Regions from separate parts of the Streptomyces sp. NBC_01506 genome, predicted to be linked through region 1. Evidence: riboswitches for the same ligand, from Rfam matches in the RefSeq annotation. Region 1 holds a riboswitch; the other holds the start of a gene.
The links. A riboswitch is a leader RNA that binds a small molecule or an ion and turns the genes downstream of it on or off. The one in region 1 is predicted to bind thiamine pyrophosphate.
Positions count from the first base shown of each region.

Region 2: another riboswitch for thiamine pyrophosphate. It lies ahead of OG329_RS10110 (thiamine ABC transporter substrate binding subunit); the one in region 1 lies ahead of thiC (phosphomethylpyrimidine synthase ThiC).

Region 1 covers NZ_CP109422.1:4,756,557-4,760,409, reverse strand. Annotated here, with positions in the region: gene OG329_RS20805 (hypothetical protein) at 127-315, shown strand; gene OG329_RS20800 (VOC family protein) at 535-921, shown strand; gene thiC (phosphomethylpyrimidine synthase ThiC) at 999-2,753, opposite strand; TPP riboswitch at 2,748-2,890, opposite strand; gene OG329_RS20790 (YibE/F family protein) at 2,962-3,853, shown strand, end outside.
Region 2 covers NZ_CP109422.1:2,413,688-2,417,540, forward strand. Annotated here, with positions in the region: gene OG329_RS10105 (ABC transporter permease) at 1-28, opposite strand, end outside; gene OG329_RS10110 (thiamine ABC transporter substrate binding subunit) at 184-1,278, opposite strand; TPP riboswitch at 1,358-1,482, opposite strand; gene rlmN (23S rRNA (adenine(2503)-C(2))-methyltransferase RlmN) at 1,536-2,648, opposite strand; gene OG329_RS10120 (phosphatidate cytidylyltransferase) at 2,824-3,853, opposite strand, start outside.

The DNA.
Region 1 (3,853 bases):
CCGGCCAGGCCCGCGCCGCGCTGTCCGCCCGCTGTCCGACAGCCGTTGGGGACAGCGGCCCGCCCGAATACCACTGAGGCAGCGGCGGACAGCGCCGCGTCGCCGGAGGGAAAAGGGGAACGGGGAATGGAACTGCTCATTGCCGGGGCGGACTTCGTCCAGGCGTATGCGACGGAACTGTCGGTGGGAATCGGCGCGCTGCGGCTGGCCCTGGACACGGTGCGGGGCGTCCGGTCACTGCTGCTGCGCCGCCGGACGGACCGGTCGGCGGGTGGCGAAGCCGGCGACCCGGCTCGGAGCCCCGGTACTCGTTGACCGGTCCCTGAGACCGACACGGAGGCCCGATCGAGAAGTCGATCGGGCCTCCTGCGTCGGACAACCCGGCCGCCACGCCCGTCCCGGTCGTCCCAGCGTTGAATCGGACTCAACAATCGTGTTCCGATCCCGTCTTGTTGGCGGAGTCCCGCCGGCGGATCGTAAGAAGCGTCCATCCGGCCAGCACCATCTCATCGCCCTGGAGAAGAAGTGACCTCTCTGCGCGTCAAGGCATTCGACCACCTCGTCCTCAACGTCGGGGATGTCGAACGGGCTCTGCGCTTCTACGTGGGACGCCTCGGTCTGGAGCCGGTACGCGTTGCCGAGTGGCGCGCCGGCGAGGTCCCGTTCCCCTCCGTGAGAATCACCCCTGAAACCATCCTCGACCTGCTCGACCGCCCTCGGGGAGAATCCAACGTCGACCACATCTGCCTGACCGTGGAACCGCTGGACTGGGGCGATTTCATCAGGTCGGAGACCTTCTCCGTCCTCGAAGGCCCTGTTGAGCGCTTCGGCGCACGGGGAACCGCCACGTCGGTCTACGTCCTGGACCCGGACGGCAACACCGTGGAGCTGCGCTGGTACCCGCAGGACGCCACGGTCTGACCGCCCTCGGGAGCCCGGTCCGGGTGGCCTGCCCGGACCGGGCTCCCGAGGACGAATTCAGCCGCCGGCCCCTCGCGTCAGTCCGCGAGCGGGAGATAGACCCGGTTACCGCTCGCCGCGAACTCCTTCGATTTCGCCGCCATGCCCGCCTCGATCTCGTCCTGCGAACCGCCGTGATCACGCCGGATGTCGTGGGAGATTTTCATCGAACAGAATTTCGGCCCGCACATCGAGCAGAAATGCGCGGTCTTCGCCGGCTCGGCCGGCAGCGTCTCGTCGTGGAACTCCCGTGCCGTGTCCGGGTCCAGCGCCAGATTGAACTGGTCCTCCCAGCGGAATTCGAACCGGGCGTCCGACAGCGCGTCGTCCCATTCCTGCGCCCCCGGATGCCCCTTGGCCAGATCCGCCGCGTGTGCCGCGATCTTGTACGTGATGACGCCGGTCTTGACGTCGTCGCGGTTGGGCAGACCCAGATGCTCCTTGGGGGTCACGTAGCAGAGCATCGCCGTACCCCACCAGGCGATCATCGCCGCGCCGATGCCCGAGGTGATGTGGTCGTACGCCGGGGCGACGTCCGTCGTCAGCGGGCCGAGCGTGTAGAACGGCGCCTCCTCGCAGATCTCCTGCTGGAGGTCGATGTTCTCCTTGATCTTGTGCATCGGGACATGGCCCGGCCCCTCGATCATGGTCTGTACATGGTGCCGCTTGGCGATCGAGTTCAGCTCGCCCAGCGTCCGCAACTCGGCGAACTGCGCCTCGTCGTTGGCGTCGGCGATCGAGCCGGGGCGCAGACCGTCGCCGAGGGAGTACGTCACGTCGTACGCCGCGAGGATGTCGCACAGCTCCTCGAAGTTCTCGTACAGGAACGACTCCTTGTGGTGGGCCAGGCACCACGCCGCCATGATCGAGCCGCCGCGCGAGACGATGCCGGTCTTGCGGCGGGCCGTGAGCGGCACGTAGCGCAGCAGCACGCCCGCGTGGACGGTCATGTAGTCGACGCCCTGCTCGGCCTGTTCGACGACCGTGTCCTTGTAGATCTCCCAGGTCAGCTCCTCGGCCTTGCCGTCGACCTTCTCCAGCGCCTGGTAGAGCGGCACGGTGCCGATGGGGACCGGGGAGTTGCGCAGCACCCACTCACGGGTGGTGTGGATGTTGCGGCCGGTGGAGAGGTCCATGACCGTGTCGGCGCCCCACTTGGTGGCCCAGGTCATCTTGTCCACCTCCTCCTCGATGGAGGAAGTGACCGCGGAGTTGCCGATGTTGGCGTTGACCTTCACCAGGAACCGCTTGCCGATGATCATCGGTTCGATCTCGGGATGGTTGACGTTGGCCGGCAGTACGGCGCGGCCGGCGGCGATCTCGTCGCGTACGACCTCGGGCGCGACGTTCTCCCGGATGGCGACGTACTCCATCTCCGGGGTGATGTCGCCCCGCCGGGCGTACGCGAGTTGGGTGACCGGCTGTCCGTCGCGGCCCCGGCGCGGCTGGCGCGGGCGGCCGGGGAAGACCGCGTCGAGATTGCGCAGCCCACCACGGGGTGAGGTGTGTTTGAGGCCGTCGTCCTCGGGGCGGACGGGGCGGCCCGCGTACTCCTCGGTGTCGCCCCTGCCGATGATCCAGTTCTCCCGGAGCGGTGCGAGTCCGCGCCGTACGTCGGTTTCGACGGTGGGGTCGGTGTACGGCCCCGACGTGTCGTACAGCGTCACGTCGTCGCCATTGGTGAGGTGCACCTGACGGACCGGCACCCGCAGGTCGGGGCGCGATCCTTCCACATATCCCTTGTGCCAGCCGATGGTGCGTGCGGCAGACGTGCGTGCGTCCTGAACGGTCATTTGAGACCTACTCCCTACGCCGGCATTACCCGGTAACAGGTTCGGCGGTCGACGCAGCTCAGGGGTCCGGGGAAGCCCCGGAACTCCACAGTCAGCGTCCTCTCAGCCCGGTGCTCCGAGCTCCCGCGTGTGTAAAGGCACCACCACGCTAACGCGATGTCGGGCGTGCTGAACAGAGGGCCTCCGCCGTTCTTGCGATGATCGGTCGGTGACCACACCCCAGCAGACACCCGAAACGCACGGCCGCGCGCAGGGCCAGGCGCACGGCCACGCGCAGGGCCAGCCGCATGGCCACTCGCACAGCCACGGCCCGGCCGCGCCGGTCTCCAAGCATCTGCGCAAGGTCATCGCGGCGGTGCTGATTCCCTTCGCCACGGCCGTCGTTGTCGGACTCGCGGTGCTCTGGCCCGGTGGCACCCCGGCGAACGAGCGCACCGGTGTCGGCTTCGACCGGCAGACCGTACAAGGCGAGGTGGTGAAGATCGAGAAGGTCGACTGCAAGGACGTGAATGCCGGCCAGGTCCCGCCGACGGGCGACACGTCCACAGCGCAGGGGCGTGCGGCGCAGGCCGCGCAGACCGGGGACTGTGTGAAGGCGACGGTCGAGGTGAAAAGCGGCAAGGACACGGGGCGTACGTTCGTCGAGGTCGTCCAGCCGGACGCGCCGCGGCAGTTTCACGTGAAACAGGGCGTTGTGGTGGCTTACGCCCCCGACGCGCCGCACGATCTCCAGTACTCGGTCACGGACGTGGACCGCACATTCCCGATGGCGCTGCTGGCCGGGATCTTCGCGCTCGCGGTGATCGTGGTGGGGCGGCTGCGCGGGCTGATGGCACTGGTCGCGCTCGTCATCTCGTTCGCCGTACTGACCCTGTTCATCCTGCCGGCGATTCTCCAGGGCTCGAATCCGCTGATCGTCGCGGTCGTCGGCGCGAGCGCGATCATGCTGCTCGCGCTGTATCTGTGCCACGGTCTGACGGCCCGTACGTCCGTCGCCGTGCTCGGCACGCTGATCTCGCTGCTGCTGATCGGACTGCTGGGCTCACTGTTCATCGGCTGGGCGAGTCTGACGGGCAACACGGACGACAACACCGGGCTGA
Region 2 (3,853 bases), 2.3 Mb from region 1:
CCGCGAAGAACGCGACGGGCACGGCCATGAGGCAGAGCCGTACGGCGCCCCCACGGCGCCCTTCGGCACGCACCGCGCGTACCGCGCCCCGGCCCCGTCCTCGGTCCCCGAGGCCCGGTTCCCGGACGACCGGCCCCGCCTGCGTACGCGTGCTCCCGCCGCCATCCCGGGCGGCCTTCGCGCCTACTTGACGACGAGTGAGGACCACGACTGGATCCACTCGTCACGGTGCTTGGCGATCTTCTCCGGGGCCACGGTCTCCGGTTTGTCGACCACCGCACCGTGGTCGGTGAAGAGGGTGGGCAGTTTCGCACCGTCGAGGACCGGATTCACGAACATGTTGAGCGGCATGTCCTCCTGGAACGTCTTGCTCACCAGGAAGTCCAGCAGGGCTTTGCCACCCGCCTCGTTCTTCGCGCCCTGGAGCAGGCCGGCGAACTCGATCTGCCGGAAGCAGGTGCCCGCGGCGACGCCGGTCGGCGCCTGTTTGGGCTGCGGGTCGGCGTACAGGACCTCCACCGGCGGGCTCGACGCGTACGAGACGACGAGCGGGCGCTCCGCCTTGGCCTTCTTGCCGCCCGCCGAGCCGGAGAAGTCCTCGTTGTAAGCCTGCTCCCAACTGTCCACGACCTGGACGCCGTTGGCCTTGAGCTGCTTCCAGTAGCCCTGCCAGCCGTCGTCCCCGTACGCCGCGACGGTGCCGAGGAGGAAACCGAGACCCGGTGAGGACTGCTCGGCGTTCTCGACAACGAGCAGGTCCTTGTAGGCGGGCTTCGTCAGGTCGGCGAAGGTCTCCGGCGGCGCCAGCTTCTTGTCGGCGAAGTACTTCTTGTCGTAGTTGACGCAGACGTCGCCGGTGTCGACGGGGGTGACACGGTGCTTGGCGTCGTCGAGCCGAACGTCGGCGCGGACCTGGTCGAGGCCCTTCGCCTCGTACGGCGTGAACAGGCCGTTGTCGAGGGCGCGGGAGAGCAGGGTGTTGTCGACGCCGAAGAAGACGTCCCCCTGAGGCGAACCCTTGGTGAGGATCTCCTTGTTGAGCGCCTCGCCCGCCTCGCCGCTCTTCAGCACCTTGACGGTGTAGCCGGTCTGTTCGGTGAACGCCTTCAATACGGAGTCCGAGGCGGCGAACGAGTCATGGGCGACGAGCGTCACGCTCTTGGACTTCGCGCCGTCCGACGACGTGGAGTCGCCGGACCCGCCGCCGCACGCGGCCAGCGCGCAGACGCCGAGCGCGATAGCGAGGCCACTGGCCGCCATTTTCTTCGTGGTACGCACTGAATTCCTCCTGGGATGTCCAGGAGAAGACGCGGCCCCGCCCCGCACCGGCGGACCGGAGCAGGGCAGGGCGCAACAGCTTGAGTGATGACCGAACTTCCTACCCAGAATGACCTGGGCAAGGTTCAGAGGGTCTGCGACCGTGAGGCTCTTGTCGATCCTCTGCCGCACTCTCAGCGCTGTGGCGCTCCCCTGTCGGAATATGTAATTCGTTCGAACCCAGCGTACATGGGCCCCGTCGGGGCCCCTCGCCGCGCTCAGCGCTCCGTCGCCGCCAACTGACCGCACGCCCCGTCGATCTCCTGACCTCGGGTGTCACGCACCGTCACCGGCACTCCGTGGGAGGCGATCGCCTCGACGAACGCCTTCTCGTCCTCGGGGCGGGATGCCGTCCACTTGGACCCGGGGGTGGGGTTGAGCGGGATCAGATTGACGTGCACCCGCTTCCCCTTGAGCAGCCGGCCCAGCAGATCGCCCCGCCACGCCTGGTCGTTGATGTCGCGGATCATGGCGTACTCGATGGAGATCCGGCGGCCCGACTTCTCCGCGTACTCCCAGGCGGCGTCCAGCACCTCCCGCACCTTCCAACGGGTGTTGACCGGCACGAGGGTGTCGCGCAGCTCGTCGTCCGGCGCGTGAAGCGAGACGGCGAGGCGGCACTTGAAGCCCTCGTCGGCGAATCGCAGCATCGCGGGCACCAGGCCCACCGTCGAGACGGTGATGCCGCGCTGCGAGAGTCCGAGGCCGTCCGGCTCGGGGTCGGTCAGCCTGCGGATCGACCCCACGACGCGCCGGTAGTTGGCGAGCGGTTCACCCATGCCCATGAAGACGATGTTGGACAGCCGGGCGGGGCCGCCGGGGACCTCACCGTCGCGCAGCGCGCGCATGCCGTCCACGATCTGGTGCACGATCTCAGCCGTGGACAGGTTCCGGTCGAGACCCGCCTGCCCCGTGGCGCAGAACGGGCAGTTCATCCCGCAGCCTGCCTGTGAGGAGATACACATGGTGACGCGGTCCGGATAGCGCATCAGGACGGACTCGACAAGCGTGCCGTCGTGCAGCCGCCACAGCGTCTTACGGGTGGTGTCGTCGTCGCACGAGATGTGCCGGACCACGGACATCAGGTCGGGCAGCAGCTCCGTGGCGAGCTTCTCGCGCGCGGCGGCGGGGATGTCCGTCCACTCGGCGGGGTCGTGCGCGAACCGCGCGAAGTAGTGCTGCGAAAGCTGCTTGGCACGGAACTGCTTCTCGCCGAGCGCCACCACGGCCTCGCGCCGCTCCTGCGGCGTGAGGTCGGCGAGGTGCCTCGGCGGCTTCTTGGCGCCGCGGGGCGCGACGAAGGTCAGTTCTCCGGGATTGGGCGGAGCCATGAGCTGTTTTCTCCTCGGTACGACGAGGCCGGTGTTTCCCGCCGACCGCGGGAGCAACGTGGGCACACTGCCGGTGCCAGGAGACCTCATGTGACGGGCCCCGCGACCGCGGAGCGCAGTAAGGCCCGCCGTCCAGGACGGCGGGCCTTACCAGAGTAACCGGTGCGGATACGGGTCAGCCCGAGCCGACGAACACCACCAGCAGCAGCCACACCACAGGGGCGGTCGGCAGGAGCGAGTCGAGGCGGTCCATGATGCCGCCGTGACCGGGCAGCAGCGTGCCCATGTCCTTGATCCCGAGGTCCCGCTTGATCATCGACTCGCCCAGGTCACCCAGCGTGGCACTGACCGCCACGGCGAGGCCGAGCAACAGGCCCTGCCACCAGGTGCCGTCGTCGATGAGGAACTGCATGCACAGAGCCCCCGCCACCATGGCGAATCCCACAGCTCCGAACAGACCCTCACGGGTCTTGCCGGGGCTGATGCGCGGTGCCAGCTTGTGGCTGCCGAAGCGCCAGCCGATCGCGTACGCACCGGTGTCGCTGACGATGGTCAGCACCAGGAAGGTGAGCACCCGCTGCGCGCCGTCGTCGGCCGTGAGCATCATCGCGACGAACGTCGCCAGGAAAGGCACGTAGAACGCCGCGAAGACGCCCGCCGTCACGTCCTTGAGATAACCCTCGGGCGGCTCCGTCATACGCCAGGCGAGCACCGCGAGGGCGGTGAGCGCGGTCGCGACCCAGGCGCCTTCCGCGCCCCGTACGTAGCCGGCGACGACCATCGCGGCGCCACCGACAGCGAGCGGGACGAGGGGCGCCTTGATGCCCTTCTTCTCGTCGAGCCGGGAGGTCAGCTCCCACAGCCCGACGACGACGGCGGCCACTATGACGCCGATGAAGACGGCCTTCACGATGAAGAGGGACGCCACGATCACCGCCCCGAGGCCCACACCCACCCCTATGGCCGCGCGGAGGTCGCGGCCCGCCCGCTTCTTCGGCGGGGGTGGCGGAGGGGCGGACATGGGCTCCTGCGGCGTTTCGTCACGGAACAGAGGGCCGCCCGGCCGAGCAGCCCCCCGATCGTCATCCTGGGCCCCGCCGCTCGCGGGTACGTCGGGCACGATGGGCATGGGCCGAGTCTGCTGTGCGTCAAGCTCATCGTATGCGGGACCCGCCGGGGCAGCCCCCTGGTCAGGCGGTCCCCAG